One region of the Cellvibrio sp. BR genome, then DNA from elsewhere that is predicted to be linked to it. Evidence: predicted binding sites of a transcription regulator. Region 1 holds the regulator's gene; each other region holds the start of a gene.
The links. The regulator sigma-54, encoded in region 1, starts transcription at its own class of promoters, with help from an activator protein. The targets are predictions, from matches to a motif close to TGGCACANNNNTTGCNNT.
Positions count from the first base shown of each region.

Region 2: a site for sigma-54 is predicted at 9,041-9,058, ahead of fliD (flagellar filament capping protein FliD). Genes of this name have one in related genera too.
Region 3: a site for sigma-54 is predicted at 9,253-9,270, ahead of flgB (flagellar basal body rod protein FlgB). Genes of this name have one in related genera too.

Region 1 covers NZ_JH668202.1:500,216-510,557, reverse strand. Annotated here, with positions in the region: gene O59_RS12545 (DUF1244 domain-containing protein) at 50-364, opposite strand; gene motA (flagellar motor stator protein MotA) at 604-1,461, shown strand; gene motB (flagellar motor protein MotB) at 1,474-2,445, shown strand; gene yjgA (ribosome biogenesis factor YjgA) at 2,511-3,029, opposite strand; gene O59_RS12525 (HPr family phosphocarrier protein) at 3,181-3,453, opposite strand; gene rapZ (RNase adapter RapZ) at 3,457-4,326, opposite strand; gene ptsN (PTS IIA-like nitrogen regulatory protein PtsN) at 4,339-4,788, opposite strand; gene hpf (ribosome hibernation-promoting factor, HPF/YfiA family) at 4,865-5,155, opposite strand; gene O59_RS12505 (RNA polymerase factor sigma-54) at 5,260-6,912, opposite strand; gene lptB (LPS export ABC transporter ATP-binding protein) at 7,080-7,805, opposite strand; gene lptA (lipopolysaccharide transport periplasmic protein LptA) at 7,811-8,368, opposite strand; gene lptC (LPS export ABC transporter periplasmic protein LptC) at 8,355-8,966, opposite strand; gene O59_RS12485 (HAD family hydrolase) at 8,970-9,509, opposite strand; gene O59_RS12480 (KpsF/GutQ family sugar-phosphate isomerase) at 9,541-10,342, opposite strand, start outside.
Region 2 covers NZ_JH668201.1:122,120-132,461, reverse strand. Annotated here, with positions in the region: gene lafA (lateral flagellin LafA) at 1-248, shown strand, start outside; gene lafA (lateral flagellin LafA) at 402-1,313, shown strand; gene O59_RS21335 (transcriptional regulator) at 1,562-2,464, shown strand; gene O59_RS05815 (OmpA family protein) at 2,467-3,441, opposite strand; gene motA (flagellar motor stator protein MotA) at 3,438-4,310, opposite strand; gene O59_RS05805 (FliA/WhiG family RNA polymerase sigma factor) at 4,333-5,067, opposite strand; gene O59_RS05800 (flagellar basal body-associated FliL family protein) at 5,076-5,546, opposite strand; gene O59_RS21815 (flagellar hook-length control protein FliK) at 5,629-6,981, opposite strand; gene O59_RS05790 (hypothetical protein) at 6,982-7,314, opposite strand; gene fliS (flagellar export chaperone FliS) at 7,292-7,693, opposite strand; gene fliD (flagellar filament capping protein FliD) at 7,693-9,018, opposite strand; gene flgN (flagellar export chaperone FlgN) at 9,329-9,787, opposite strand; gene flgM (flagellar biosynthesis anti-sigma factor FlgM) at 9,784-10,068, opposite strand; gene O59_RS05765 (flagellar FliJ family protein) at 10,225-10,342, opposite strand, start outside.
Region 3 covers NZ_JH668201.1:465,948-476,289, forward strand. Annotated here, with positions in the region: gene O59_RS07275 (glycosyl hydrolase 53 family protein) at 300-1,307, shown strand; gene O59_RS07280 (glycoside hydrolase family 2 protein) at 1,376-3,724, opposite strand; gene O59_RS07285 (arabinogalactan endo-1,4-beta-galactosidase) at 3,776-4,891, opposite strand; gene O59_RS07290 (flagella synthesis protein FlgN) at 5,133-5,609, opposite strand; gene flgM (flagellar biosynthesis anti-sigma factor FlgM) at 5,706-6,026, opposite strand; gene flgA (flagellar basal body P-ring formation chaperone FlgA) at 6,204-6,998, opposite strand; gene O59_RS07305 (chemotaxis protein CheV) at 7,179-8,135, shown strand; gene O59_RS07310 (protein-glutamate O-methyltransferase CheR) at 8,188-9,063, shown strand; gene flgB (flagellar basal body rod protein FlgB) at 9,353-9,754, shown strand; gene flgC (flagellar basal body rod protein FlgC) at 9,846-10,295, shown strand; gene O59_RS07325 (flagellar hook assembly protein FlgD) at 10,307-10,342, shown strand, end outside.

The DNA.
Region 1 (10,342 bases):
AAGCCGTTGCAGTTGCAACGGCTTTTTATTGTCTCGATATTTGTGTTGGCTAATCTTTTTTGTTCATTTCCTGCGCAAATTTTGCCTGTTGTTCCGGCGAAGCTTCCGTTTGAAATTGTGTTTTCCATTCACTGTAGGGCATACCATAAATGTGTGTGCGCGCATCTTCATAATCCAGCTCAAGCTGTTGTTCTGCTCCGGCGGCTACATACCATTTGCTTAAGCAATTGCGGCAAAACCCGGCGAGGTTCATCAAGTCGATATTTTGCGCATCTTTGCGACTATCCAAGTGTGCAACCAAGCGACGAAAGGCGGCGGCTTCCAATTTTTCCCGCATGGCGGGGCTGAGATCTTCAATTTTCATAGGTTGATACTCGAGTAAATTAAAACGGTGCCGATATTCTACGATGCTTTATCTGAATCAGGGGTAATTGCTGTGTTGCCGTCGTCTGTTATGGATTAAATCCTGTTCTTGTCTTGATCCTCAATTCAAGCTGCCTATACTCAAACGGTACTGTTAAGCTTGTCGCCTGAATTGTTTTGTTATTTCACGGGTTGCTTATCTCTTCGGGGCAAACCTGTTTTTGGATTGGGGGTTTTTGCGTGAATATCATTTTGGGCATTATTGTTGTCCTCGGTTGTGTTATCGGTGGCTTTGTTGTCCATGGCGGTAACCCAATGGCGCTGATGTCGCCCATCGAGGTATTGATTATCTGCGGAGCATCTTTTGGGGCAATGATTATTGGTAATCCACTGTCGGTGACTATGGGGGTTATCAAATCCGGCGGCTCATTGATGACGCCCTCCAAATTCAACAAGGTGTTTTATCTGGAGCTGCTGACGCTGCTGTATGACATCCTCAACAAAACGCGACGTGAAGGTTTGATGGCCATTGAGGGTGATATCGAAGAGCCCGACTCCAGTCCTATTTTTGCTAATTACCCTTCTATTTTGAAAGATCACCATATCGTTGAATTCATCTGTGATTACCTGCGCATTATGGTGGCAGGCAATATGGCGCCCCATGAACTGGAGTCACTCATGGAGCAGGAGCTCGATGGCCACCATCAGGAAGCCTCGGTAGTGCCTGGAGCCATTCAGAATGCGGCAGATGGTTTGCCCGGTTTTGGGATTGTCGCGGCCGTGCTCGGGGTAATTATTACTATGGGTAAAATTGGTGGGCCACCAGCGGAAATTGGTGCTGCTGTAGCGGCGGCTCTGGTGGGCACGCTGCTCGGTATTTTGTTTGCTTACGGTTTCATCGCACCATTTGCGAGTTATTTACAGGGCAAGGTGCGCGACGAGAGTCGCTCCTACGAATGTGTAAAAGCGGTACTGGTTGCTTCCATGAACGGAGTACCACCGCAGGTCGCGGTCGAGTTTGGTCGTAAAGTTCTTTTCCACAGTGTTCGCCCCAGCTTTAAAGAGCTGGAAGAGCAATATCGCGCCAGCAAGAAGTAAGGTCGATTTTTTATGGAAAAGAATTCAGCTCAGCAACCCATTATCATCAAAAAGAAAAAGGGTCATGGCCATGGTCATCATGGTGGTTCATGGAAGGTTGCGCTCGCCGACTTTATGACGGCGATGATGGCGTTTTTTTTGTTGATGTGGCTATTGGGGAGTACTACACCAGAGGAAAAAAAAGCCATTTCTGGTTATTTTGTGGATCCGGGTAGCCCCTATGTGGTGGGTGAGGGCGGTGCTAACCCCGGTTTGATCAGCTTGGACCAGCCCGTGCAACCTTCTACCCCTACTGAAGCCCAAGAGGCTCCCGCGCAGGATGTGAATGAAGAGCAGCTTAAAAAGGAAATGGAGCGCATTGAAAATGAGCAGCTGGAAGAACTGAAAAAACAACTGGAGACGGAGATTAACGCGCTCGATTCGGTGTTCCAACAAATTAAGGATCAGATCCTCATCGATTTTACCGCGTTGGGTTTACGCATCCAGATCGTCGATAAGGATCAGCGACCGATGTTCGATGTGGGAAGTGCCAACCTCAAACCCTATTCGGTGGACGTGTTGAACGCCCTTGCACCTATCCTCAATAAAGTGCAAAACAAAATCAGCATCACTGGCCATACAGATTCAACACCTTACGGTGTTGGAGCTACCTACACTAACTGGGAGTTATCTGCTGATCGTGCCAATGCCGCGCGCCGCGCGTTGTTGCAGGGAACTTATCCGGAAGAAAAAGTAGCCACCGTTCAGGGTATGGGCTCAGCCGCTCCCTTTCTGGTGGATCGCCCGAATGAACCCATTAACCGCCGCATCGCCATTATTGTGCTGAAAAAAGCGGTGGCCGATGCTTTGGGTAGTGGGGCAGGTATAGACAGCAGCAAGCTGATCAACAGCAGTGATACCTTCATAGCACCACCGCCAGCCGGCCCTAAGATTTTGTCGCCAACAGAGGTGAATGACGCGATTGATGCGGCCAATGCGCCCTGATGTAATTCCAATTGCCATAATGAAAAAGCCCGGATCATGTCCGGGCTTTTTCATTATGGGCAGTCTCAGTCTTGTGCAGCGAGTTGATCGCGAATGAAACCGAACAGTTTGCGTGCATTGGTTGGCGGTTTGTTCTCCTCTCGCTCCTTTTGCGCAGCGCGAACCAGTTGGCGTAAATGCTGTACATCAAGACCTGGGCAGGATGTTACCAGTGTCTGGAATATCTGTTTGTCACCTTCAATCAGCAAGTCGCGGTAGCGTTCGATCTGGTGTTGGCGATGCACGTATTGATCGCTGCGGTTTTGCATTTTATCAACCGCTGCTTTGATCTCCTCGTGATTGCCCTCGCGCATCAAACGGCCAATGTATTGAATCTGGCGACGACGTGCTTCTTTAGGGGGGAGTTTGCGCGCAATGTAAATTGCATCCAGCATGGTGTCGCTCAGGGGAATACTGGCGAGCTGCTTTTCGTTCATATCAATGAGACTTTCACCCAGCGCTTGCAGTGCATGCATATCGCGTTTGACCTGCGATTTGCTGAGGATGTAGTCATCGGGATTGATGTCGTCGTAGTTATAAACCATAAAAATATCTGTATTGATCGGGTGAGTAGCGGCTAGTGTGCAGATTTATCTGCCAATCGATTGCCGATAACAAGGGAAACGATGTAAAAGGTCGCGCAGCTTAGTGCACTCAAGCGGTAGTAACAACCGCTTTAGATTAACAATAGAGTATTTATTCGCCTTCTTCAAAGCGATCAGCAATGAGTGCACGGATGGCAGTCATTGCCGCCTCGGCATCATCACCTTCTGTGCTCACTTCCAGGCGGCTGCCACAGCTGGCGGCAAGAAGCATTAATGACATAACACTTTTGGCATCGGCCCACACGCCGTCGCTCACCCGCGCTTGCACATTAGCCTGAAATTGGTTGGCTAAGGTGGCAAGTTTCGCGGCAGCGCGTGCATGCAGTCCGCGTTTATTAATGATGTCGAGAGTTTCAATTGCCATGATTTAATGTTTTTTGTGTTTATTGATATCGCGATGTCGAACCTGAACATCACTAAAACTCTGGTCAAAATAGCGTTGTAGCTTTTCTGCCAGGTAAACAGACCTATGCTGGCCACCCGTACATCCCACCGCAATGGTGATGTAACTACGATTATTCGCCTGATAGCGCGGCAGCCAGCGTGCCAAATAGTGCTCGATATCGTCGTACATCTCTTTGACGGTAATCTGTTCTTCCAAAAATTCGATTACATCCTGATCTTTGCCAGTAAGCGGGCGCAGGTTAGGTTTCCAGTGGGGGTTGGGAAGGCAGCGTGCGTCAAATACCAGATCGGCGTTTACCGGAATACCATGTTTGAAGCCAAAGGATTCAAACAAAATCGCCATCGTCGATTCGCTGCGGCCTACAACACGTTCTTTTACCAAGTCGCGCAATTCGTGCAAATTTAAATGACTGGTATCTATGACCTGATCGGCACAATCGCGAATAGGTTCAAGCAGCTGCTGCTCTGCGGCGATGGATTCCTCAAGGCTGGTGTGTTTATCCGACAGCGGATGCTTGCGCCTGGTTTCGCTAAAACGTTGGATAAGTACGGCGGGTTGAGAATCCAGAAACAGGGTTTGAAATGGCAGGTGCGCTTCTTTCAGCGTACTTATCATCTGCGGGAATATATTCAGATCCTGCCAGGCGTTGCGCACATCAATGCCGATTGCAAAACGCTGTTGGTCATCTTTATGAATTTGTATTTGTGCAACCAGCGCGGGTAGCAGGCTGACTGGTAGATTGTCGATGCAGTTAAAGCCCACATCTTCAAGGACATGCAGGGCGGTACTTTTTCCTGAGCCTGAAAGCCCGCTTACAATCACGAGGTGCATGGTATTGACCTGCTAAGGCGCTATAGCGACCTGATAAAGTGCGGCATCGCTATCGGCAGCACGCAAACGCTGGCGATAGTCAGCATTATTCAGCGCCCCAGCCAGAGCGGCCAGTGTTTGTAGGTGCTCATCATGAGCATCTTCGGGCACTAACATGGCGAAGAGAATGTCCACAGGCTGGGAATCTATGGCATCAAAGTCAATCGGGTCAGCCAATGTCAGGAGTGCACCGATTGTGCCGCTGCAGTTTTCAACCCTGCAATGCGGAATGGCAATGCCGTGCCCTATACCGGTTGAGCCAAGTCGCTCGCGACCAATCAAACGGCGAAATAACTCATCGGCATCAATGCCAGGAACATCCTGTGCGATGGCGTTGGCCAGTAGTTCCAGAGCACGTTTTTTGCTGCCGCCTTCAACGGCACACAAGGTTCGGCCGGGGCTAATAAGATTTTGAATTTGCATGGTAGGAGGTGATTACCAGGAATCTCTCAATTGTTGAGGCAGTGAGCGGAGATGATCTCGCTGCCTCCAGGGTGGGTTAGCGATGACTGCGCATCTTTTCTTTGTGCTTAATTAATTGGCGATCCAGCTTATCGGCCAATGAATCAATTGCTGCGTACAGATCTTCGTGAGTGGCATCCGCAAACAAATCTTTGCCGCTGACATGGATGGTTGCTTCTGCTTTTTGAATCAACTTATCGACGGAGAGGATGACGTGAGTACTGGTAATGCGATCGTGGTGGTGGCTCAGGCGCTCAATTTTGCTGCTGACATAGTCTTTCAGCGAATCGGTAACTTCCAAATGATGACCACTGATGTTTATTTGCATAGATACTTCCTCTCGATAGAAACAAAATGGTTGTGATCAGCACAACCTAACAGCTCGTCCGTGATTTTCTTCCGAATTTCGTATTTATAACCGATTAATGATAATTAAATGGTTTTGCGCTCATTAGAGGGTGGAATATTCAGCGACTCGCGATATTTTGCAATGGTACGACGCGCTACCTGAATTCCCTGTTCCGCGAGCAGGTCGGTGATTTTGCTGTCGCTCAACGGTTTTTTGGGGTTTTCCGCACTCACCAACTTTTTAATAATTGCGCGAATCGCTGTTGAAGAGCACTCGCCGCCGCTATCGGTACTAACATGGCTGGAGAAAAAGTATTTCAGTTCGAAGATACCCTGCGGTGTGTGCATATATTTCTGCGTGGTTACCCGCGAAATAGTGGATTCATGCATCTCAACAATTTCAGCAATATCGTGCAGCACCAGCGGCTTCATAGCCTCGGGGCCGTAATCGAGAAACCCGCGTTGTTTTTCCACAATACAACTGGCTACTTTAAGCAGAGTCTCATTGCGGCTCTGTAAACTTTTCAGGAACCAGCGGGCTTCTTGCAAATTATCCTTGAGAAATGTGTTGTCGCTGCTCGAGTCCGCGCGCTTTACCATGGAGGCATAATTGGAATTGATACGCAGGCGCGGTGCAATTTCCGGGTTTAATTCAACAATCCAGCGGCCATCGCGCTTTTCAACGAACACATCCGGTACTACATATTCCGTGTCACCACTGGCAATAATATCGCCTGGGCGAGGGTTTAGGCTTTGGATCAGGGTGATGGCCTGGCTCAACTCGGCCTCTTTCAGTTTGGTGCGGCGCATTAACTGACGGTAGTCGCGACTACCCAATATAGGCAAGTAAAGTTTGGCGATTAATTTTGCCGAATCCAAAAAGGGTGTTTTGGGGTCAAACTGTTGTAACTGCACCAATAAACATTCAGATAAGTTTTGGCTGCACACACCGCAGGGATCAAACTGCTGCAGCCGGTGTTGAACTGCAACAACTTCATCCAGTTCCAGCTCTTCAAAATCGCCACGCATTCCTTCGAATATTTCTTCAATGGTAATAGACAGCATGCCGCTGGGTTCAACCGCGTCGATAATTGCCATCGCCAACACCCGGTCGCGATCTGACATGGGCGTTAAATTGAGTTGCCACATCAAATGATCATAGAGTGAGTCGGTAACAGCGCGACGGCTTTCAAAATCATTGTCTTCATTATCGTAGTTGCTGGAGCTGCCGGTTGATGAAGTTTGGTAAACATCGTCCCAGCTGGTATCTACCGGTAAATCGCTGGGAATCGAGTCGCTCCAGTCACCGCTGTCGGCGCTGAAACTATCGCCTTCACCATAGACATCGCTATCACCAAAGGATTCCCCATCGCTAAAGCTTTCACCCTCGCCAAAACTTTCAGATTCGCCGTAGCCTGGTTCGTTGAAGTTATCAGCGGTTGATGACGAGAAATTGTCGCTGGCATTGAAGTCGGCGCTATTGTCGGTGCCGGATTCTGCAGCAATTTCCTGCTGGCGGGTGTAATCAATCTTATCGTCCGCGCTGCCTTCGTAATCGCTGCCGGTAGTTGCTGAGTCAAAACCTTCCTCAACTTCCAGCATGGGATTGGATTCGAGCGCTTCCTGGATTTCCTGTTGAAGATCCAGCGTGGAGAGCTGCAAAAGACGTATCGCCTGTTGCAGTTGGGGAGTCATTGTCAGCTGTTGGCCGAGTTTAAGCTGGAGAGATTGTTTCATTGTTGTAGCAACAAACCCTTATTTAACGCGGGATGGAAAACATCTGTTAGGTGGAGTTTAGTCAGGGTTTGCGCTTCAAGCAACATACTTAAGCAAGCTTTATGCCTAGTAGCCAAATAATATTACTTGTCAAGTTGTTTGTCGGGTGGTTAAAGCGTTTGTTGAACTCACAGGCGAAAGTGTTCGCCCAGATAGACTTCGCGGACTTTGCTGTTACTCAACACTGTATCGGCATCACCTTCGGCAATAATGTGTCCTTCGCTTACGATATAGGCAGTCTCGCAGATGTCCAAGGTCTCTCGTACATTATGGTCGGTAATAAGAACGCCAATCCCGCGATCTTTGAGGTGACGGACTATTTCTTTGATGTCGTTAACCGAAATCGGGTCAACACCCGCAAAGGGTTCATCGAGCAGGATAAATTTAGGGTCCGTCGCCAGTGCGCGGGCGATTTCTACCCGGCGCCGCTCACCACCTGAGAGTGCCATGCCAAGGCTGTCACGAATATGGGTGATGTGAAATTCGTTCAGCAGTGCTTCCAGTTTCTCTGCGCGTGCTTCCCGATTCAGGTCTTTGCGAGTCTCAAGGATCGCCATAATATTATCGGCGACGGTAAGTTTGCGGAAAATGGATGCTTCTTGTGGCAAATAACCAATACCGGCACGTGCGCGTCCATGAATTGGCAGTTGGGTGATATCGCGATCATCAATTAATACGTTGCCATTATCTGCCGGTACTAAACCGGCGATCATATAAAAGCAGGTGGTTTTTCCGGCGCCATTAGGGCCCAGGAGCCCAACAATATGGCCGCTCTCTACTGTGATAGAGACATCGATAACCACTTTACGTTTTTTGTAGCTCTTGGCGAGGTGTCGCGCGTGCAAACTAGGCATAGGAATCAGTTGCTATTGGCTGTGGATGAGGGGGCCTGTAGGTCTTCTGGTTTCGCGGATTTAGGGGGAATGACTATCTCTATTCGTTGTCCTTCGCCAGTGTTGTTGCCTTCTGCCTTCATCACTTCTTTGACCAGATCGTAATCGATATGTGGGCCACTCATGACGGCACCATTTTGCTCAACGGAAGCATCTTCAATGAGTAGTAAATGCTCGTTGTTGGGGGTGTAGGTAATTTGTTTGGCGGATGCGGTGACTACCCCTTGTTCTGCTTCCGGCTGTTGCTGGAATTTCGCAGGGCTGCCAGTGGCGATCATTTTTTCCACGCCACCTTCATTGTTGGTGTGGATGATGATTGAGTCGGCATTGATAATGAGTGAGCCTTGGCGGATCTCAACCGAGCCTGTGTAAGTTGCCACCCCGTTTTTTTGATCAACGGTCAGGTTGTCAGCGGAGCCGCGGATAGTTTCATTTTTGTCGCTTGGTAACGCCCAAGCTGTCACCGAACAGCATAAGCCCGCGAGCAGGGGAAGTATTTTAAGCAGTGATTTAGCGCGGTTCATAAGCGGCCTTAACTTGGGACTTTAACTGAAGCTGACTATTGGCGAAGTCTGCTTCCATGCCTTGGGCCGACATCTGGCCTTTTGCGCTGCGCATCTTAACAGCTTTGTCGGTGCGCGCGAATTGTGTCTTTGGGAATAGGTCCAGCAGGCTGGTGGTGATACGTACAACACCATTGGAGTTGGTTTGCTGTTGAATCACGACATCATCCTGCAGCCGGATGAATTCACCATTGAGTTGGCTTTTACCTTCGCGCGCATTAACTAGCCAGGGCGCAGTAGCGTCTTTGTCGTAAAAAGCCATGGCGGGTTGTTCAAAGAGTGTGTAATCGCGCTCCGAAGGGCCGTCTGCACTGATTTGATAATGGGTTACTTGTGGTGTCGTTAGTTGATAGCGAAGTGTTCCCTCTGGACTGTATTCGCGTGTCTCCACAGATTTCATGTAGTACTGGGGAAAACCGCTGGACTCATATTGGTCTGGTTGAATGTCATCTTTGTGCCTGAGGGAAAAGGCAAAGAACACCACCACCAGGGCAAAGGCGACTAGCCAGGGGCCCGGAATATGCTGGTGTAATCGCTGGATGCGCTGTAATAGGGCCATAATTTAGTGAGTGCTTCCAGTGAGGTAGGTATTTAAGGCGGTATCAAAGGTATTTTGTGCTTGCATTATAAGATCACAAGCTGCGCGCACCGCACCTTCACCACCGCGTTCGCTGCTTTGCCAGTGCGCGCGTTGGGCAACACTGAAATGGGCATTGGCCACAGTGAAGGCAAGGCCGACCCGTGTCATAACGGTAAGATCCGGCCAGTCATCACCCATAAAGGCAATTTCATGCAAGGCAAAGCTGTGATGCTGGAGTATTTCCTGTAGTGCATTCCACTTGTCTTCGCGGCCTTGTACTAAAATCTCGATTCCCAAATCGTTGGCGCGTTTGGCAACCAGGTTGCTGGTTCGTCCAGTAATAATCCCTACTTTAACGCCGGTTTTCTGCAGGGCTTTGATGCCTTGTCCGTCCAATGTGCTGAATGATTTAAATTCTTCGCCGCTATTGCTGAAGTAGAGGCGGCCGTCGGTAAGTACGCCATCCACATCTAACAATAAAAGTTTGATCTGTATGGCGCGCTCGCGTAATTCTGAGTTCATGCTCTGTTCCTGGTGGTGCTGCAATTGCAGGTTAGATGATGCCTGCGCGCAACAAGTCATTGATTTTTACGACACCGACAAGCTGTTTTTGTTCGTTGCTGACCAGTAGTACGTTTATTTTTGCTTCTTCCATTACCGCTAATGCTTCAGCGGCGAGCATGTTCTCGCGCAGAATTTTGGGGGTGGTGTTCATTAACTCGTATGTTTTAGCGCTGCGCACATCTACACCGCGATCAATACTGCGGCGTAAATCGCCATCGGTAAATATACCAAGTAGTTCATTATCGCTATTCATGACGGTTGTCATGCCAAAGCCTTTTTCTGACATCACCATTAATGCATCAAGTAGCGGTGTTTCAGGGGAGACGCGCGGTATATCACCGCCGGTATGCATGACATCTGAGAGGCGCAGCAGTAGTTTGCGTCCCAGCGCGCCACCGGGGTGAGAGAAGGCAAAATCTTCCGCGGTAAAACCGCGTGCTTCCAGCAGTGCAATGGCGAGAGCATCGCCCATTACCAATGTGGCAGTGGTGCTGGAGGTGGGGGCTAAATCGAGTGGGCAGGCCTCGTGAACTACACTGATGTCCAGGTTCACTTCAGCGACTTCGCCCAATGTGGATTGGGCATTGGCGGTCATGCTGATAATTTTGATTCCCGCGCGTTTTAATAGTGGCAACAGGGTAACAATTTCGCTGGATGTGCCGGAATAGGAAATGGCCAGCACTATGTCGCTTTTGGTGATCATGCCCAGATCACCGTGACTTGCCTCGCCGGGATGAACAAAAAAGGCAGGGGTGCCTGTGCTTGCCAGTGTGGCTGCGATTTTTTTGCCA
Region 2 (10,342 bases), on a different contig from region 1:
CCGCACTTAATGCAGTAGGCACTATGCGCGCCCAGTTCGGTGCCAACATCAACCGCCTCAACCACACATCCAACAACCTGGCCAACATGAAAGACAACACCGAGATGTCCAAGGGCCGTATTTTGGATGCCGACTTTGCCAAAGAAAGCGCCAACATGAGCAAAAACTCCATGTTGATGCAATCCGGTATTTCCATGTTGAAACAAGCTGGCCAAATGCCCGGCATGGTGATGTCACTGCTCGGCTAAAGACCAATAGAAATAGCGCTAATGCTGGAAATATTTTGCGTGTGTCACCTTAAGTTAATGGACGATTTCGTCGCCTTGATGGTGTAGCAGGCAAATAAACCAGCAACAAAACCGATTTTTATTTTCACGCTTTCTTAGCACAGGAATATTCACATGGCACTGTCAATTCATACCAACTACTCCTCGTTGATTACCCAAACCAACCTGAGTAAAACCAACAACAGCCTTGGTACCAACCAACAGCGTTTAGGCACTGGCCTGCGCATTAACTCAGCGGCTGACGACGCGGCTGGTTTGCAAATTGCCACGCGTTTAAATGCCCAATCACGCGGTATGGAAGTGGCTATGCGCAACACGGGTGACTCAGTTTCCCTGCTGCAAACCGCTGAAGGTGCATTCAATGAAATGACCGACATATTGCAGCGTATGAAAGACCTTAGCACCCAGGCATCGAACGCCACCAACAGCGGTGCAGATCTGATTGCCCTGCAAGGCGAATACGATGAGTTGGGTAAAGAAATGGCCAACATCATCAAAAACACCAAGTTTGCTGGCGCCAACCTGTTCAGTGACGGCACGCTGGTAACGGGTGCTGGCGGTAAATTCTCGGCGGCAATGGACTTCCAGATTGGTGCCAGCTCCGCAGAAAAACTGACCCTGAACGTGAGTGCCAAACTGACTGCACTGGGTACTGCACTGGCAGCCGTGTCTGACACCTACACCACTGCCGGTACTCCCGGTGTGGAATTGGCCACTACCCAGGTAGCCACCACTGCAGTGAACACCAACGCCAACGGCAACATCACTCTGGTTGAGACGGCGCTGAACTCGGTAGGTGAACTGCGCGCCTTGTTTGGTGCCAACATCAACCGCTTGAACCACACCGCGAACAACCTGGCAAACATGAAAGATAATACCGACATGTCCAAAGGTCGTATTGTGGATGCCGACTTTGCCAAGGAAAGCGCCAACATGAGCAAAAACTCCATGTTGATGCAATCCGGTATCTCCATGCTGAAACAAGCTGGTCAAATGCCAGGTATGGTGATGTCACTGCTCGGTTAATAGCGAGCTGGGTACTCCCGCTTAAACGCCCCGCTTGTCGGGGCGTTTTTGTTTGTCACCAAAATCAACGTATGTGTGCGATTTGTTCTGCTGTTGCTCTTTTTTATAGCTAAACCTATAAAAATTAACGAGTTTTACTGAGTAGAAACTACTAAATGGAATAAATTGTGGTAAAAACGGCGCTATGATTGGCGCATCCGTTTATTGACGCCAGAAAACCGTCTGCCACTTTTTGAATTCACATCTGTATGGAAATGACCCTTAGCGAGACCAGCATTCCTGCGCGCGGCGAAACCAGCGCAACTACACCGCCCGAGCGTCAGACCCGTGTGACTATCAAAACGGGGAACGCCGATTGCCTTGCGTTCTTTTACCCCTCCCTCTATCAGCTCAGCCTGTTTAAGGCTGGCACTGAAGAAAAAATTGACCTGGGGTTTTCCGGCAGCCGCTTGCTTGAGCGATTGTTGCAAACACCAGGAGAAGTGATTGCACGCGAAGAGCTAATGAGCCACGCATGGGCAGACAGGGTTGTAGGTCAAGGTAGCCTGAACCAGCAGATCTACACCCTGCGCCAAATTCTGGGGGATGAAAAAGAGCGGGAAATCATCCAAACACTTCCCCGTCGCGGGTATATGTTGAACCCCAAATACATAGAGGCAACCACCAGTATTGGTATTGCTGATCAAGCCGCCGTAGCGGCTGCCAGTCCTGACCTGAATCCCCCGCTGCCGAATGCTGTCGTTAGCCTCACCAGCATAAATCCATTGGCTAACGAACAACAAAACACTGGCAATAACCTCTGGCGCTCGCGTTTGTCATTGCTGGCGGGAATTGGGGTCTTGAGTTTATTTGGCATGCTGTTAGTGCAAAAACAAACACCAGCAACCAACCTTGCAGGCAACTTGAACCTGACCTACGCACCGGAGCAGCCGGGGCAGCCGGGGCAGATGGTCCAGTTAGTGCCTTTGGGGGAAACACTTGGCACGCGGGTAAAACAACTGACCGATGAGCCACTACAGCTGGTGCTGGGGTTGCACAACGATGTGTTGACGCTGGTATGCCTACACACCGACAGCGGCGCGCGCAGCCTGCACATACCGGTAGATGGAGTGGCGCAACTGACGGAAGCCGACCTCGCGCCTTGCCTTTGATACTAGAGGGATTGCGTTGTGCCTGTGTCGGCCTTAGCGGGCACAATCAACTCCGCCTGCTGACTTGAGTAATCAACGCGGGTTTGCTGATCACCAAAAATCTCGCGGTATAGCCCCTCCGCTTTAGCGGTTAACAACAATATTTCAATCCGCCGATTGGCACCGTCCTCCGGTGTCTGCGGGTGCAGAGGCATAACATCTGCCTGCGCCGCGACTTGCAGTACAGCACCGGGCGCCAAACCCGACTCCACCATCACCTGCCGTGCGCTCAAGGCGCGGTCACCGGAAAGATTCCAGTTGTTATAGCCATTTAGGCGTTTATAAGGCGTGGAGTCGGTGTGGCCACTGATAATCAGTTTATTACCCACCTGCGCCAACACTCCGGCAAGGCGCTGCAACAGCAGGGCAAAATGCGGATTCAAACGATCACTCCCGCGCTCAAACATAAAGCGCTGCTGATCGTCTTTAATCAAAATGCGCAAACCCTGGGGTACAACCTGAATTTCAATATTGGCTTGTGCGTCCAATTGCAGGGCAAGGGATTGCATCAAACCCGCCAATTCTTTCAGCTCAGCCGGGCTGCTGTATTTTATTTGCTGGTGATGAGGTACCTGCTGGTGATCGGTGATTTGCTGGTGATCCTTGATCGGCTGGTGATTTATATTTTGAGATGTCGCATCCGGCACCTCTGGCTTATTGGGCTGGAGCGGAATGCCTTCCAGCTCAAGCGGGGTGCGACTATTGCCATCAAATACCCCGGCACCACCATCCACCAAGGGATTGGTGAGTGCTTCCGCCGCCGTGCTTTGCTCAAGGTTCTGCGGAGTGATAACCCAGAGCACCATAAATAGCGCCATCATCGCCATAGTAAAATCGGCAAAGGCCACCTTCCAGGCACCACTATGGCTTTCGTCGTGATTACTTTTTTTGCGGCGTTTGACGATAACTTCAGAATCTTTGTCGCTACGCTTTTTCATGCCGCGTCCCTTTCATCCTCATAGCGGTTAACCCAGGTTTCCAACAGGCGGAAAGCGGGCTTAACGTCCTGTTCGATCAGTTTGCGGCCCGCATCCACGGCCAGCAGGGTTGGCTTGCCCGCCAAGTGGGCGACCAGTGTGGTGCGCACGCATTCCAGAGCGGAAAGTTCGGTTTTGACGCGCTGGCTCATGGAGTTACTCAAGGGCTCCATCACGCAGTAGCACATGAAAATCCCCAAAAAGGTGCCCACCAGCGCCGCCGCCACATGAGCGCCAATTTCAGCCACTGAACCACCAATATTGCCCATGGTAATGATGATGCCCATGATCGCCGCGAGAATACCGAACCCGGGCATAGCTTCGCCGATTTTGTGCAGCGAGCGCGAAGGCTGGAGCAACGCATGCTCCATGGCATCCAACTCCTGCTCCAAAAAACCTTCCAGTTCATGGGCACTGATCTTGCCCATGGCCATCAAGCGGAAGTTATCGGCAATAAATGCCATGAGGTTGCGCTCTTGCAGAATCAGCGGGTATTTGGCAAATAATTCACTCGCTTCCGGTTCCTCGATATGGGCATCCAGTGCTTTAAGGCCACCTACGTCCACCATTTCCAATAACTCGTAAAGACACATAAGTAACTGGCGCTGGAACTCTTCGCCGCGGCGCTCAAACACAAATACACCTTTAATTTGTGCGCACATTTCCACCAGCACTTCTTTGGGATTACCGACCACCAAACTGCCGATACCCGCACCCAAAATAATAAGCACTTCAGCCGGTTGCCAGAGCATGGCCAATTCGCCGTGCGCCATGGAGTAACCGCCGAGCACACAGCCCACAATAATGAATGCACCTATAACTTTTTGCACAATGGCCTCTCTCTGTTTCCCGTTAGCTGCGTTCCCGCAAAAAGCGGCTGGCTTTGGTGATGGCTTGTTTACTCAATTGGCAGACCCGCGCGTCGGTTAGATCCAACACCAGCGCGATTTCTTTCAAACTCAGTTCTTGTTGGTAATACAAAATTAAAATCAGCCGCTCGCGCTCATTTAATTCCGCCAGCGCTTGCGCTAACAGCCGCTCGGTGATTTCCCGCTCCTCCAGCCCCGAACTGCCATCGGCAAATATTTCCGGGCCGTTAAGCAATAGCTCATCCAAACTTTCGATGGCCTCACAGGCATCGGCCTGTAAAAAGGCTTGGTAATCTTTTTCACTCAGGCCAGTAAATTTCATAATTTCCGCATCCTGCGGCGCGCGCCCTAATTGCCGCGCTAACAGGCGAATGGCATCGCGGATTTTATGAGCCTGTTGGCGCACCTGGCGCGGGCGCCAATCCTGCCGGCGCAGTTCATCCAGAATCGCGCCGCGAATACGCAACTTGGCAAAGCTGCCAAAGTTTTCATCGGGTGTGCCGTAGCGACGCAGGCTTTCCAGCAACCCCATCAAGCCGATTTGCTCCATGTCGTCGCGATCCAGCACCTGACTTGCCTGCAGCGACAGCTGGCGCACAATGCGTTTCACTAGCGGCAAGTATTGAATCAGCAACTGCTGCTCAAGCTCGGGAGCAAACGTGGGCGCCGTGCTCTGACCGGCGAGGTAATCAAAATCGATGGCGCAAGTGGCGTTCATACAAAGTCCTATTGCACAACCAGTTTGCTAACCAGTACGTGGTCAAAGGGCTGCACCACCTGACGGCTGGCAAAATCCGCCAGAACGACTTCTTCCAACTTCGCCTGCAGCTCGGTGATGGGTAGGCCGCGCAGCTGGTTAAATGTCATGGCCGACAAATGCGCCACCACTGAATTGCGTACCATGGGGTCAATTTGTTGCAACTTTTTATCGTCGGTATCGCTATTGGCTTGCAGCACCAAATCCAGCACAAAGTAGTGTTCGCGGCCATCCCCCGGCAGGCTCACAATAATTTTCTGGATCGCAAAAAACTTGTACTCCTCCGCTTTGCCGGTCTTGGGCGCTGGCAACGCGCCGGTGGCCGGAGTGCTCTCCGGTGCGCTGGCGACAGGTTGATTCAATAACCGGAAGTTGAGATAGGCCGTCGCTGCCACTGCCAGAGTATTCACTACCAAAACCGCCAAAATAATTCGCTGCATCAACATAACCGCGTCTGCCCTTTTCCATTGACTAAAAGCATTTGTTAAAAAATTCCGCGCTGATGAACACCAGCGCGAAGCGTTAAACCGTAATCAATACATCGCGAGCCTGGCCACTTTGCCCGCGTGTTTTATCGGTTGCTGGCTGGCCGTTGACCTGAATTATTTCCTCCGCCACAAAACGTGATGCGCTGTGACGGGATTGCTGCTGACCGGATTGTCCCTCGCTAGAGGTCTGCACATTCACCTGGGTAAATTGCCCGCCCGCCAATTCCTGGCGCAAACGGTCGCTGGTCTGCTGCAACAGGCGCGCTACATCGGCCTGACTGGCGTTGATCTGCACATTGAGGCGACCGGATTCATGACTGAGGAAAATCTCCAAACTGCCCAGCTCCGGCGGGTCCAGCCGGATGGTGGCATTCTGGATACGCTGCTGGATTTGCACCTGCACCTGATCGCGCAGAGTGTGCAACAACTGCTCACCCCATTTCGCCTCGGGTGTAGGCAGTTTTGCGCTTGCCTGGATACTGCTGTCCTGCACCGCTTTATCGCCCAGAGTAAAAATACTGTTGCCCGCTGGGCTGGCTGGACGATCAACAACCGGGCTAGAGAATTCTGCTGTTGCGCTCGCCAACAGCGGCGAATCCACCAGCGGTACTTCAGCGCCCTGCTGCGCCAAGTGCGGCACCGACGGCGGTATTGGTTGTTGAAGTGATTGTTGTAACGATTGTTGTAGCGATTGTTGTAACGATTGTTGTAACGATTGTTGTAACGATTGTGGCGCCGCTTGTTGTTGTGACTGTTGCTGTGACGGCTGTAATGACAGCTGTACCTGGGCTTGCCCCAACGATTGCTCAGATGGCGCTAACGCCTGCTCTACTGAATGGGCTGCTGCACCTTGCAGGCTAGCCGCTCCCGCCAAACTGGCAGGCACCGGCCCGGTTGCCGTTCGAGCCATCCACAAGGCAGGGTTGGTGGCTATTGTTGCGCCGCTGGAATTGATGTTGGACGGCGATGCTGCCATCGCCCCACTTATACCGCCCGATGTCTGGGGTAGAACTTCCGCTGGCGCCAATGGCAGTGGTGCCAGAGCCGGTGAATTAGTTGCTGCAACGGTGGCCTGCGTATCCCCCTGAGGGCTTGGCATAGCGCGCACCTGCAGTTGTACTTGCTGCTGTTCAAGCGCCTGTTGTAACCACTGCTCCGCATCTATTTCCAGCGCAGCTTGTGGGTCGCCAGTGGCTGCCCCCAAAGTGGCGTCCGGCAGTGATTCGGCGCCCTCTTCAGCACTGCCGCCAGCCAATAGCGCGGCAAATACCGGGTTGTCACCCGTAAGTTGGCGCGTGTCAGCAGTAATTGCACTGGTATCCGACGCCGTGAGTGGCGCGTCGCTAACAGTTGCAGCGGCGGTAGAAGAACTCAGCGATGACAACATTTATCTCTCACCTTGCAACAAATCGGTACGCAAGTAGGCCGAGCGGCCCTCGGCATAATCCATATGGTTTATCAGCAGCTGGCGCAGCTGCTCACAAGCATTGGCGTAGGCAGGCAATACCCGCGCATACAACTCGTGCAATTGCGTTTTAAGTTTTTGCAATTCAGGGCTGGGCGATTCAACCGTCGCCAACTCCGCCAGACAGCGGCGAACCTGCAAATCAACCTGCCCCACACGCTCCCAGTCCTTGGCGCGCAGGGCTTCCGTTAGCTGTTCACCCAAGGTAATCAGTTGCAGTTGCTGGTAGCGATCAGCGGCGTTGGGCATTGACACCGTCCCAGCCTTCGCGGATTACCCCGAGCAGATGAACCACCTCCTCCAACCCTTCCAGCGACAGGCTCACGCTGACATCGGACAGGCGATAAATGCAGTAGTCGTACAAGCGCGATAGCCCCTGCACCACTTCGCCGCCATTGTCGTAATCCAGTGCGCTGTTCAGACCGTTGAGGATATTCAGGCACTTCTCCAGCGAGCGCCCTTTCTCCTGATAGCGTTTGGCTTCAATGTGGCCGCGCGTGCGCGCCAACTCATCCAGCAGCCCGTCAAACAACACCAGTACCAGTTCATAAGGCGATGCGGTGGCGGCTTTCGCCTCCAAATCCACAGAGCGATAACTGTCGTAACTTTCATTGGCGAGATAGGGATTGTTCATCAAAACATACCGAAGGTTTGTTCCATGGCCGACATCGTCTGCATCATGCTGGTGTACTGCTTCAGATAGCGGGCATAGTAGTTGTCGTATTGTTTTTGGATGCCATCGAACTGGTCATCCACCCGGCTGAGCATGGAGTTCAAACTCTCCTTGCGCGCCTTCATCAGGTTGTTGGTACCACTGGTGTAAACCGCGAGATTTTTGTCGATGCTATCGAGCAAGGCATCTTTGCTGTTAAACAGTTTGTCCAGCCCTTCCGGGTTGGCAGCAATCGCTTTTTCAAAGCGCGCGGCATCAATGGTCAAATTGCCGCTACGGTCGGCGGAGATGCCAAAGTCGATCAAACTAGAGCCGCCAAAGCTGGTGCGCAGCAGCTTGTTCAAGGTGGACTCCACCGAGCGGATACTGGAATCGCCCGCCAATACACCGCGCTCACTGGATTCGCCGCCGCTCGCGGTCAGCGAATCAAACGAGCCCAGCAACGTATTGATGGCAGTAATAAAACTCTGCACATTGTCTTTGGTGGCTTTGTCATCGCGCCCCACCGTAACCGACAGCGGCTGCTCACCCGTGTTATGAGCCTTGGTAAAGTTCAGGCTTACACCATCGATAATATTGTCGAAATTATTGGTGGCATTGGTCAGCAACATGCCCGTTTCACCACCGAGCAAAACTTCTGCATCTTTGGCCGCACTCAGTTCGCGTCGGCTGGTCAGCGCCGCATCAAACGCGCCGCCACTGGTGCCCGAGGTAGACACACTAATCGCATTAGCCACACCGGTTTTTTCACTGGCGAGCACCAACGAAACCGTACCGTTACTGCGCACCAGGGTCGCTTTTACGCCGCTGTTGTCGGTCGCGCCATTAATTGCCGCCGCCACTTCCGCAAGGGAGTTACTGCCGTTGCCATCGCTGTCGATGCTGCTCAGGTCGATATTGAAACTGCTGCTGCCCTGACCGATGGTCAAGGTGCCACTGGTATCCACATCGGTATCGCTCAACCCCTCAATCGACACCTGATGGGCGCTGGCAAGCTGCTTCACAAAAAACTGGTAATTCCCGGCAATCGCCGCAGTGCCGACGGTTGCGCTGGCATAACCTTCACTGCTGAAAGTTGCGCTATTGGTCAGCACACTTTTGTTGGTGCCCTTTAAACTTTTGATACTGGAACTGAAGGTTTTCAGCGCCGTTTCCAGCGAGGTAATCGCCGTTAACTTCGCTTTGTAATTCGCCTCATTGCGATTCGCTTTCGTCAGCGCGGACTGCACCTCGTAATTCGCCAACTGGGTCGCCATGCTTTTAACGTAATCTGAATCTATCGCCATTGCAGTTCTCCTCGCGTGGGTTTCAGCAATATCAATGCCAACACATAACCTATTGTTTTATATAGGATTAATGAAAAAACATGCAGAAAAATTACTTCCGCTTAGGCCAGCGGAAAGAACAGGAGGAAAACCCGTTTCCGCATTCACTCACACAGAGCCCAATGCTTTACACAGGCGACAAAAAAACTGCAGGGCTTAAATAAACACGTAGGAATAAACAGGCGGGAATAAATACACAAGAACAGACAAAACGCAGATAAAAAAATGCCCGCTGCGCAAATGCACAGCGGGCGAAGATGATTACTGGAGATCAATAATACTGCGGCGAATAAACCTGCTCCGCTTGCTGCCCGCCTAAAATCTGCTGGATGATTTCATTGTGCATGGCGAGTAATTTTCCGTTGCGTTCGTTGAGCGCTTTGGTCTCGCTGACAAAACCTTCCAATTGCGACCAGCGCGCTAACAGCTGCGCCGAATCAGGCAAGGTGCACAATAAATTGATTATGCCCTGGTTGCCTGCCGCCGCAGGAATAGCAAAGGCAGCCAATATTTTCCGGCGACGCGTGGCGCGGGTGGAAATAAAGTCAATGAGTACAAGAATCTGTTGGTTGAGCAGCTCAATTTGCTCGCAGTTGCGCAGCAATAGCTGTTCGTACAGGCTTTGCATCAAACCCTGCAAACACTGGTAGTCAGTGCAATCCTGTTCTATATCGCGCGCCGCCACCTGGACTAATTGCTGGGCGCGACTGATGTGTCCGCTGCCAGTCATAGATCGCTGCTGCGGTGATACGCCAGAATGCTGTGGGCGAGCACTTTTACATCGCTGCTTAACTCGCCGCGAGCCAATGCTTGTTTGATGGCGGTGACTTGGTCCATATCGATTTCCGGCAGTGCGCGCATGGCTTCCTGCAACTCCTCCAGGCGCGGTTCGGCCGTACTGCTCTGGGCAGATGCCGCCGCTTTTGCCTGAGCTACAGCGTCGGTTTTGCCACTGGCTGAGGCCTCAGTGGGGGCACTGTAGCCAGATTTAATGTGCCTGCTGATTTCCATGATGAGATCCTGAAATAAGAGTGTGACTATCAATTGTTGCGCTTCATTAGCGTCGTTACCAACACTAAGCGACCAATTTTGGCGATCACTTAAATCGCATTGCAAAAAATTTTAATGCGCCGGTTTACCGTCAGTCACAAACACTCCCCCTGCCGGTTAACCCTGCGCGCGCCACCAGGATTGTGCGGCCAGACCGTCCTGTATTTTTTGCTCCTGCTGATTGAGCTGCACTTGCCACTGCGCCATCTTGGCGTCGATCACATGGGCGACGATT
Region 3 (10,342 bases), on a different contig from region 1:
CGGTAGTTTGAAAAAACCGCGCTTAAGCGCGGTTTTTTTATTTTAGGCAGTTTTTATTCCCGGTGTCTTTTTCGCGCAAAGCGGATTTATCTTTTGGGCAAATTCCATTCTTATATTTCCGTTTTCAGAAAGGTGACCTCTCCGCGTGGGTGAATTTGCCTTGTCAAAAGATAATATATGTAATATAAATATTGTTATTGAACGGAGCTCTATGATGTATCGCTAGTTTGGTTGTGCAGCGTGAAGGGATGCAAAACACTCAATAACAATAATGCTCGAACATTAATGGAAATATCCCTATGAAACTCAATAAAAATTTTCTCTCTTTTTGTATTGGTACTGCGTTAAGCCTATCGATTGCCCCTGGCGTGGCTGCACCGGTTAAAGGTGCAGATGTTAGCTGGATGTCAGAGATCGAGGCTAACGGTATCAGCTTTTATAATCGTAGCGGTGTTAAGAAAGATATTTTGGCGATTATGAAAGAGCAGGGAATGACTGCAGTGCGTTTGCGTGTGTGGGTTAATCCTGCAGATGGTTGGTATAACTCGACTCAAGATGTTGTGGCTAAAGCCAAGCGTGCCAAGGCGGCGGGAATGAAAGTAATGATAGATTTTCATTACAGTGATAGCTGGGCAGATCCGGGACAGCAAACTAAACCTGCAGCATGGAGTGGTTATAGTTTTCAACAATTGATGGATGCGGTTTGGAATTCCACACGGTTTACATTACAGGCAGTTAAAGACGCTGGTGTTACTGTAGATTGGGTGCAAGTAGGCAATGAAACAAACAACGGAATGTTATGGAATGAGGGTAAAGCGTCTGTGAGCATGAAAAATTATGCATGGCTAACCAATACGGGCTATAACGCTGCAAAAAGTATTTACCCAAGTACAAAGGTAGTGGTGCACTTAGCCAATTGTCACGACAATGCAAATTTTCGCTGGATATTTGATGGCCTTAAAGCTAACGGCGCAAAGTTTGATGTGATTGGTGCATCGTCATACCCTACAAATGCAACTGGCTATTCGTGGCAATCTGCCAATACCGCGTGCTTAAATAATTTAAATGACATGGTTGCGCGTTACGCTGTTCCAGTGATGGTTTCTGAAATAGGTGTACCTTGGGATCATGCACAGGCACAAACAATAGTGAAAGATATGATTACAAAGGTTGGACAAGTGTCTGGTGGTAAGGGTGCAGCTATATTTTATTGGGAGCCGCAAGCACGCCCTGGTTGGAAGGGTTATACCCTTGGGGCAATGGATAATAGCGGTAGGGCAACAGCTGTATGGGATGCTTTTAAGTAATTAAACAATAATTATTGTTTATTCAAAAAAATGCCCTGTGAATTATCACAGGGCATTTTTTTAGGCCATTATTTTATTGTCATGCTGGCGGGAGCGAGGTTGGGAGCTTCTGCAGTCACGATAATATTGTCCAGTGAATCTCCAATCTCAATCAGCGCACTAGCTATTCCTGCAGCAGTATTTGTTTCCACTGGGCTAACTAGCTTCGCTGAGCCAGTTAAGGTGAATTTTACAGAAACATTATTGCTGTGCACTCGGTCCCCATTGCTGTCCTGCAATTGGGCATAAACAAAAATAGTATCTTTGACGCCTATTTGTGGCGATTTGCCACTGGTGTCAAGTGTCAGTGCTATTCCTGTTGCCGTGTTTGGAGTTATTACTTTGTGTTCAGCAACCGCTTTACCTGCGCGATAAGCAATAGCTTTGAGTTCACCTGCTTCAAATTTATCAATAACAAAAGTAAATGGCGGATGTTTTAAGTTGGTTGTATTCGCATTTTTATCTGGAGCTTGTTTTGCAATAAGCTTACCGTTTAGCTGCAGCTCAACTTCATCGGTATTACTGAAAATTCGGAGGTTAAGCGAAGAGCTTTCCGTCCATTCGCTGGCAATAAATACCATTGGACCTGAGGTAAATTTATCGGAAAATTCATCAGGATCACGCTGGCTTTGATAGAAGTAATAGCTGTATTTTGGAAGGCGATCGATGCTCATAATTCCTGAACTTTCCAGATCGGGGGCGTAGCCACGGTTGTAATCAAACATTACCCAGTAACCATCGGCAAATGCTGGTGTATTGAAATTATCGTTGTGCGCTTCCTGAATATTAGCGGCTTGTTGTAGTAGGCGGGTTTCGCCATCACTCAATAACTGACGACTAGAACGATCTGCCTGCAATAAATTTGCCCATGCACTTTGGTTTAACCCAGCATTCATTGCGTAGTATTCCCAATCACCATATTCGCTGACGACATAAGGTTTGGTTGGCATTTTATAATGTTCCAAGCGATGTTGACGTGCTTGCAAATAAATGTCGTAGCCATATTCCTGCCAACCTGCTGATAGGGCGCCGGGGTATTCTTGTTGGATAATAGTTGTGAGTGAATCAATAAAAGGCTCTGTCATCCAGGATTCATTCAGCGAACATTCCCATGCCATGACGGATGCGTGGTTGCGGTCGCGGCGAATTAAGTCGCGACAAGTTTGCTGGATTTGTGCTTGAAACGCAGGGTCTTCAGAGAAATATTGCCAACCTAAAATTGCATCTAATAATACCAAACCCAATTCATCTGCTGCCGCCATAAAAGCAAGGGAGTGTGGGTAATGGGAAAGGCGCACATAATCAAATCCGGCGGATTTTATTTTTACCGCATCGCGATAATCTGCAGCATCCGAAGTTGCATAGCCAATATAGGGATATTCTTGATGGCGGTTTACGCCGCGTAAAAATGTTTTCTCCCCATTGATATAAAGTTGACCCTCAATCCATTTGAATTCACGAATGCCTATACGTGTAGTTTGTTCATCGACCAATGCGTCTCCCTCATAAACCCGCGTGACCAGGTTGTAGAGATTTGGTGTTTTTGGTGACCATAGGCGAGGGTTGTTAACGGTAAATTCAATCTGATTTTCGATATCTCCATTGCCGTTAATGGTTTGTGGCTCACTGGATTGTTCGATAATTTTTTTTTCGCCATCTACCAGTTGTTGCACTACACGGAATTGTTTCGGTTGCGGGCTTTTATTAATTAAATGGGTTTGTATGCTAACTGTTGCTTCTGTAGCGCTAACCTTTGGGTAGCGAACAAATATTCCACCACTAGCCGTTTTTCCGGCGGCTACAGGGTCGCTAATGTGTAAGTCGTTATCGAGCTGCAAATATACATGGCGATAAATACCACCGTAGGTATTGAAATCCAGATCGTGTAGCGGTTTTGGGCCGGTAATCGGATTGTCACGATTGTCCAGGCGTACCAGTAGTTCGTTGGGTGCATCCCAGAGTAATTTTTCCGTTAAGTTAACGGTGAAAGGAAGGTAGCCTCCAACATGGGTTGTAAGTTTTTCACCGTTGAGCCATACCTCTGCAACGTTCATGGCGGCTTCAAATTTCAAACTGATTTGTTTCCCTTTCCAGTCAGCTTCGGTGGTAATGGTTTTTTTATACCAAGCGTCACCTTGGAATTGGTCGTTTACTACCAAGGGCTCAATCTTTGGTGTGTGGGGAATGGCGATATTTTCCCAATCGGTTTGTTGTTGTGCGGTGGCAAGGTCAAGCACTTTTTCGCTACGGAAAAATTGCCAATCTTTATCGTAGTTGATATCACTTATTACGCTGGTTTGCTGTGTGGGTGGGGGCGAACAGGCAGCGAGAACGCCGCACAGCGCCAGTGCGCTAATTTGTTGTAGTGTTTTTTTCATTGTTCCTCTCTCTTTTCAATGTTATTCAAAATAGTGTATGCAATTACTTTGTTAATTTTTAGATTGGTATTTGTTTGAGAAAAATAAAAATGCGGGCAGGGTCTTGTTACCTTCTGCTGCATTAAAGAAGGTTGCATTTTCCCAATGCGAACCTTTACCCCATAGCGTTGTACACTTTGTGCTTACCCATGCAGGCTCCCAATAAATCACACCGATACCACCGGCGGCTTTTACCAAGTTGCGCAGTGTGAGCAAATAACTTGCCTGGCCTTTAGGTGTTGCGGGAAACTCCGGTTGAATGGCATTTTTCCCGAGGACATTGTCAGCTTTATCAAAATTTTCCAATGTATAGGGATAGGCGGTTTCTACAATAAGAACATCTTTTTTGTAGGTGTTTTTTAATGTTGTAATGGCACCAGGTAACTGCGGCAATTTATATGTGGACCACTGTGGGTAGTAAGAAAGGCCAATTATGTCGTAATCCAATACGGCATGCTCGCTAGCTTGCTTAAACCACCAAAGCGCATTTTCTGGTTGTGCAATGTGCAGCACTATTCCAATAGGTTTGTTAACTTTTTTACTGTAATCGCGCACAGCTTTGATGCCGCTATTTAATAGCGTTGCGTTGCGCGGCCAATTTGGAATGCCGTGTACTAATGTTTTCTCCGGTTGAAGAATTTCGATATTGGTTTCATTGCCCACCTGAATCATATCGGGCAACAGGTTTTTTGCATCAAGTGCTGCGAGTATTTCTGTTGTGTAGTTGTAAAGTGTTTTGGCCAATTCATCTGTATCACTAATGTGTGCCCATGCCTGCGGGACAAATTGTTTTTCTGGATCAGTCCAGGTATCTGAATAATGAAAATCCAGCAGGGTTTTCATGCCGTTGTTTTTGGCGCGTTGTAGTGTTTTGGTGGCATCCTCCAGATTTGAGTAGGCTGTCCACTGTGGGTTATGCCAGAGGCGAACCCGGATTAAATTGGCCCCTTTGTCGGCAAATAATTTGAATGGGTCTTGCCGTTTATTCTTGTCATAGTATTTGGCTCCACAATCCTCCATTTCATTTACGTAGGAGAGGTCAGCTCCCAGATAAAATTGTTTTTCTATGCTGGCGGCGGATAGGAGTTGGCTGGCGAAACTGAGCAATGCGATGAAACAATACTTCATTGTTTTTATGCCTTTTTTGATAAGCAGGGGGCTTCGTTAAGCTGACGGTTTGTGCGGTTTGATCGATTGGTGGTTACTGAATTAAAGGATGTGTAACATAATCACGCATATAAATCATATATATAATCTAATATTAGCGTTTTACAGCGACATGTCAACACAAAGCGTTTACGTCGCTGTGAAGGGAGGGGAATAGGAGGAGAGGGGATTGCCCGTGGTTTACCCACGGGCTAATAGAGAGCTAGGCTTTGGCGACTGTGAAAGAGGATGTCTGCTCGCTTTTCAAGCCCTGAGCGGTGTAAAGCGAGGCTGTTGCGACTTTGCCGCGTATCAGGTTCAGCATGTGGTTCAGGGTCTGTTGCGAGCGTGCGATCAATTTACCGTTAATGCCATTCATGGTTTGGCATTCTTCAAAGTTGCGAACGAGTTGCTGCCAATCTTCCCGCAGGTGCATAGTGAGGGTGTTGCGTTGTAGAAATAAGTCCCAGCCTTGCGCGTTAGTGGGAAGGTTAAGGGCGCTAAGAACCTTCATGCGCTGTTTACTATTGTGGCTGAGCTGCTCAACAAGGCTGGTTTTTTGTTCTGCGATGATTGCAAGGCGATCTTGTTTGCGCTGGGCAAGTTGTTCGCGTTCTTCCAGTAATAGCTGTTTAAGCTGTTCAATTGCAGATGAGTCCTGCGCAAGCATCTGCCGCAGTAGAGTGGTATCAAGAGACATAGCAACCTCTTTATATGGCCCTGAATGGGCGGAAAGTGTCATCAATGTAAAACACTAAACAGCGCAGGGGAGGCGTGTTTAGTGGTTACACCGGGTTTAGCCAAGTAAATCGTTTTGGTTGAGCATGTTCTCCGCAATGCGTTCGGGGTTTATTTCAAAACGCCCTTCCGCGATAGCGCGGCGAATTTCCGCAACCTTTTCCAGATTGACGTCCGGGGCACTGTCGATTTTGCTTTGGAGGCGACCAAGTGTCTGCGCCTCTTGGCTCAATACCACTTGATCGCCAGGGGCCTTGGCAGTTGCAGCCTGTGGCGCCTTGGTGTCAGTGGATTTCGCATCTGCGGCGGGGGGCGCGGCAGGCTTGCTGCGGGCACCCTTGGCATTGACTGAGTCAAGTGAGTTGTTGGTATTAATCATGTTTTTCCCCTTTAAGCTGCTAGGCATTAAGCCAACGGCTGGTAATCTACAAAAGTCGCGGTTGCTATGTCGTGACATACGGAGCGCCGGTTTCTGGTTCTCCTGATATGGCTATCGGCCAAGTGCCAATTTACTTTAGCAACATTTTTAAAAACTTTATTCTTAAAAGGCCGGGTCTCATAGTGTCTGGACAAGCCCTTGGTTCAGCACAATACCAGTGACTATCCGTTCGGATGAGCTATTGCGAACTCTGATTTTCTGGCCAACGCGCCCATCTGCGAGGGCGACACCGGAGCTTAGAACCTTTATTGATCCCGCTTGAGCTTGCAAGGTAACGCTTTCACCCCGTTTTATGGCTGTGGGTGCATCAAGACTATTGGATTTAAAAGGCTCGCCTTGCCCTATGTTTCGTTTGGCTTCTTTGCCAACAATGTCTTCACTTGTCAGTGCATAACCGTGCCGGATGCTACTGATGTTGACCAAATTGTCAGCAAGATGGCTTGCGTTAAGTTGTTCACCGCGTTGGACGGCGCGGGCAGCGACCGGAATATAGCGATAAACCATTATTTGGGCGGGTACATGCACTGACCATCCCTGAGGGCCAGGGCAGCGCGCTTGTACGCTAATGCTGCCGCCAAGGCCTGTTGGGTCTTGTAGGTTGAAGGCGAGCGCTTCTGTGCACCGCTCCAGTCTGAGCCGGCTATCCAGATTGCCTACCTTTATATCCAAGCGTTCATGTTCCACTTGTTGGTAGTGGCTCGCCAAAAAATTGGCAACATCTTGTTTTAGGGCCAGCGTCGAATAGGTCTGTGCGGTAGCAGTGCTGCTGAGCAAAATAAGGAAGCTTGCGCCAAATAGAGTTTTACAGTTATTTGCAGTGGCGTAGGCGAGTTTTTGCACGAACGCCCTATTTACGGGGCCGTCCGTTAAAAAATTACTGAAGAAATTACTGCAAAAACTAGGAAGTTCCATATTTTGGCCTATCCTCAAGGGTAAGAACCGAGTGCCACTCGCGCTATTTTACTAACGACTAAAGTCTGACACTTTTTTGCCGCTAAGCTGAATACGTTGAATAAAGCAAATACTGTGCCGCTCGCGGCAGTTAGAGTAAGTGGTGTTTAGGCTGACTATTACAATCAATGAGGTAATTGCATGGCTGGGGTAATGGATAGTGTCAATCAGCGCACACAACTGGTTGGCCAAAACCGTCTTGAACTATTGCTATTTCGCTTGGGTGGGCAGCAGTTGTACGGCATTAACGTGTTCAAGGTGAAAGAAGTGCTTCAGTGTCCGCAATTGAATGCAATTCCTGGCCGCAGTTCTGTGGTTCGTGGTGTTGCGCATATCCGCGGCGGTACCTTGCCGATTATGGATATGAACCTCGCCATTGGGCGTCGCGAATTGCCTGATATAGAAAGCTGCTTTGTCATCATCACCGAATACAACCGCACGGCCCAAGGTTTCCTTGTTCGTTCGGTTGAACGCATTGTGAATATGAACTGGGGTGATATTCATCCACCGCCGAAAGGCGCGGGTAAGGAGCATTACCTGACTGCAGTTACTCAGGTTGATGGCCAGCTGGTTGAAATTATCGATGTGGAAAAAATCCTCGCTGAAGTATCGCCTGCGCGTGAAGAAGTTAGCGCCGGTGTTATCGAAGATGGTATTGCCGACCGTGTAGTGCAAAAACACGTGTTAATCATTGATGACTCCACCATCGCGCGCAAACAAATACAGCGTGTGGTTGAAGGTATGGGTATTAAAACTACCGTTAAAAAAGATGGGGCAGAGGGCTTTAATTACCTGCTGGATCTAATTAAAGAGGGGAAAGACCCCTACGCAGAGTTGATTATGATTATCTGCGACATCGAAATGCCCGAGATGGATGGCTATACCTTTACTGCAGAAGTGCGCAATCATCCGCAACTCAAAAATCTGCATATTATTCTGCATACCTCATTGAGTGGGGTATTTAATGAGGCTATGGTGCGCAAAGTGGGTGCTGATGACTTCCTTGCCAAGTTCCACCCGGATGAATTGGCTAAGCGTGTAAATGACCGGGTATTGTCGATTACCGGTGAAAGTTTGTTGCCGCCTGAACAGGCATAAGTTGTAATTGCCGTTGCAATTGTGCGGCGGCAAGCGTTTTTATTGAGAGTCTATGAGTAATAAGCCTACCCCTTTTTCCAAGCCGCTCGGTGGCGATAACCTCAACCAAGCTGAGTTTGACCAATTCCGTCAGTTTCTTGAGGATGCCTGTGGCATTTCGTTAGGGGATAACAAGCAGTATTTGGTGACCAATCGTATCCGGCGCATCTTGGAGGAGAATAAAATCGCCTCTTTTGGTGAGCTGGTAAAAAATCTAAAGCATGGATTGAACCGCAAGCTGAAAGATCAGGTTATAGACTCCATGACCACCAACGAGACTTTTTGGTTTCGTGATAATTACCCCTACGACCATCTCAGAAGCACCTTATTGCCCCAGTTGATGGGCGGTAATAACCGCATGTTTGGACCGGTGCGTATTTGGTCGGCGGCCTGCTCTTCAGGTCAAGAACCTTACTCCATCAGCATGATGGTGGAAGAGTATAAACGCCAAAATATGGGTAACTTGGCGCGTCCTGTGCAAATAGTAGCAACTGATCTATCGTCCACCGTGCTGGACCAGGCACGCAGTGGCGAGTATGACAAGCTCTCGGTAATGCGCGGTTTGTCGTCGGAGCGGCTCGATAGGTACTTCGATAACCCCACGCCGACTATGTGGAGAGTTAAACCTTTCGTAAAAGAGCGCATTGATTTTCGCTCGCTTAACTTGATGGACTCCTACGCCGGTTTGGGTAAGTTCGACATAGTGTTTTGCCGCAATGTACTGATTTACTTTAACGGCGATCTGAAACGTCAGATCCTGCAAAAAATTCACGCCTCACTCAAACCACAAGGCATTTTATTCCTGGGTTCTTCGGAGGGGCTTGCGGGTGTGGCCGATTTGTTTGAAATGGTTCGCTGTGAGCCTGGAATTCTTTATCGCGCTATCTAATCGTTTCACCCATGACAGTTAAATGAACCATCTAACAGCCGGGCTTTTGCCCGGCTTTTTTATGTGTTGCCGGTTCCTCTCCTGCCTGCGGAAAAGCTTTGCCGCTTTGAGTTTGCCGCTTCTGTATTACACGCATCTATAATTTAAAAAGTCTTTTAAAAACAATGTGGTATAGCTATTTGATGGGCTTGGCATAGGCATTGCTTTATCGTCACTAACAGTGGCAATAACACTTGTGGTTGCCGGCCGCGATGCTAGTACAGGCGCGATTTTTTAAGGTGAAAGCACTATGTCCATCTCCTTCGATAAAGCATTGGGTATTCATGAATCGGCATTGCGTTTCCGCTCTGAGCGCGCGGCAGTGCTGGCCAACAATCTGGCGAATGTGGATACCCCCAATTTCAAAGCCAAGGATATCGACTTCAAGCAAGCCCTGAGCCAGAAGATGACTGGTAACAGCGGGTTTAATCTCGCCACTACCCAATCAGGGCATATTGATGGCAGCGCCTTTGCCACCAATGAAGCCGACACCCTGTACCGCACACCGCAACAGCCATCTATCGACGGTAACACCGTAGAAGATCAGATTGAGCACGCGGAATACATGAAAAATGCGCTTGCATTTCAATCCAGCTTCCAGTTTTTGAATAGCAAATTTACCGGCCTGCGCAGTGCCATTCGTGGTGAGTAACCTCGATTAACCCTTAAGGCTAATGGCTGGACCCAACCGGTAAACCCTTATCTCCTACGGGGATAACGCAAGCAAATGAACAGGTGAAGATATGGCACTCGGAAATATTTTTGATATCGCAGGTACCGGTATGAATGCGCAAAGTTTGCGCTTGAATACTACTGCCAGCAACTTGGCTAACGCGCAATCGGCAAGCTCCAGTGTCGATGAAGTGTACCGTAGCCGCCAGCCTGTTTTTGCTGCTATTCAACAGGAAGCGATGCGTGCAAGTGTCACCGAGGGTGCCTATAGCGACAACGAAGTGGATGCCGCCGCCGGTGTGCAAGTGATGGGGATTGTTGAGAGCGATGCGCCATTGCAGCGTCGTTATGAGCCGGGTCATCCCAAAGCAGATGCGGAGGGTTATGTGTTTTATCCCAATGTAAATCCGGTTGAAGAAATGGCCAATATGATTGCTGCTTCGCGTTCATTTCAAATGAATGTTGAAGTGATGAATTCAGCCAAACAAATGGTTCAACGTGTATTAACACTCGGTCAATAAGGAGCTGAATCATGTCGGTATCCGGTGCAGCAGCAACAAGTAATGTG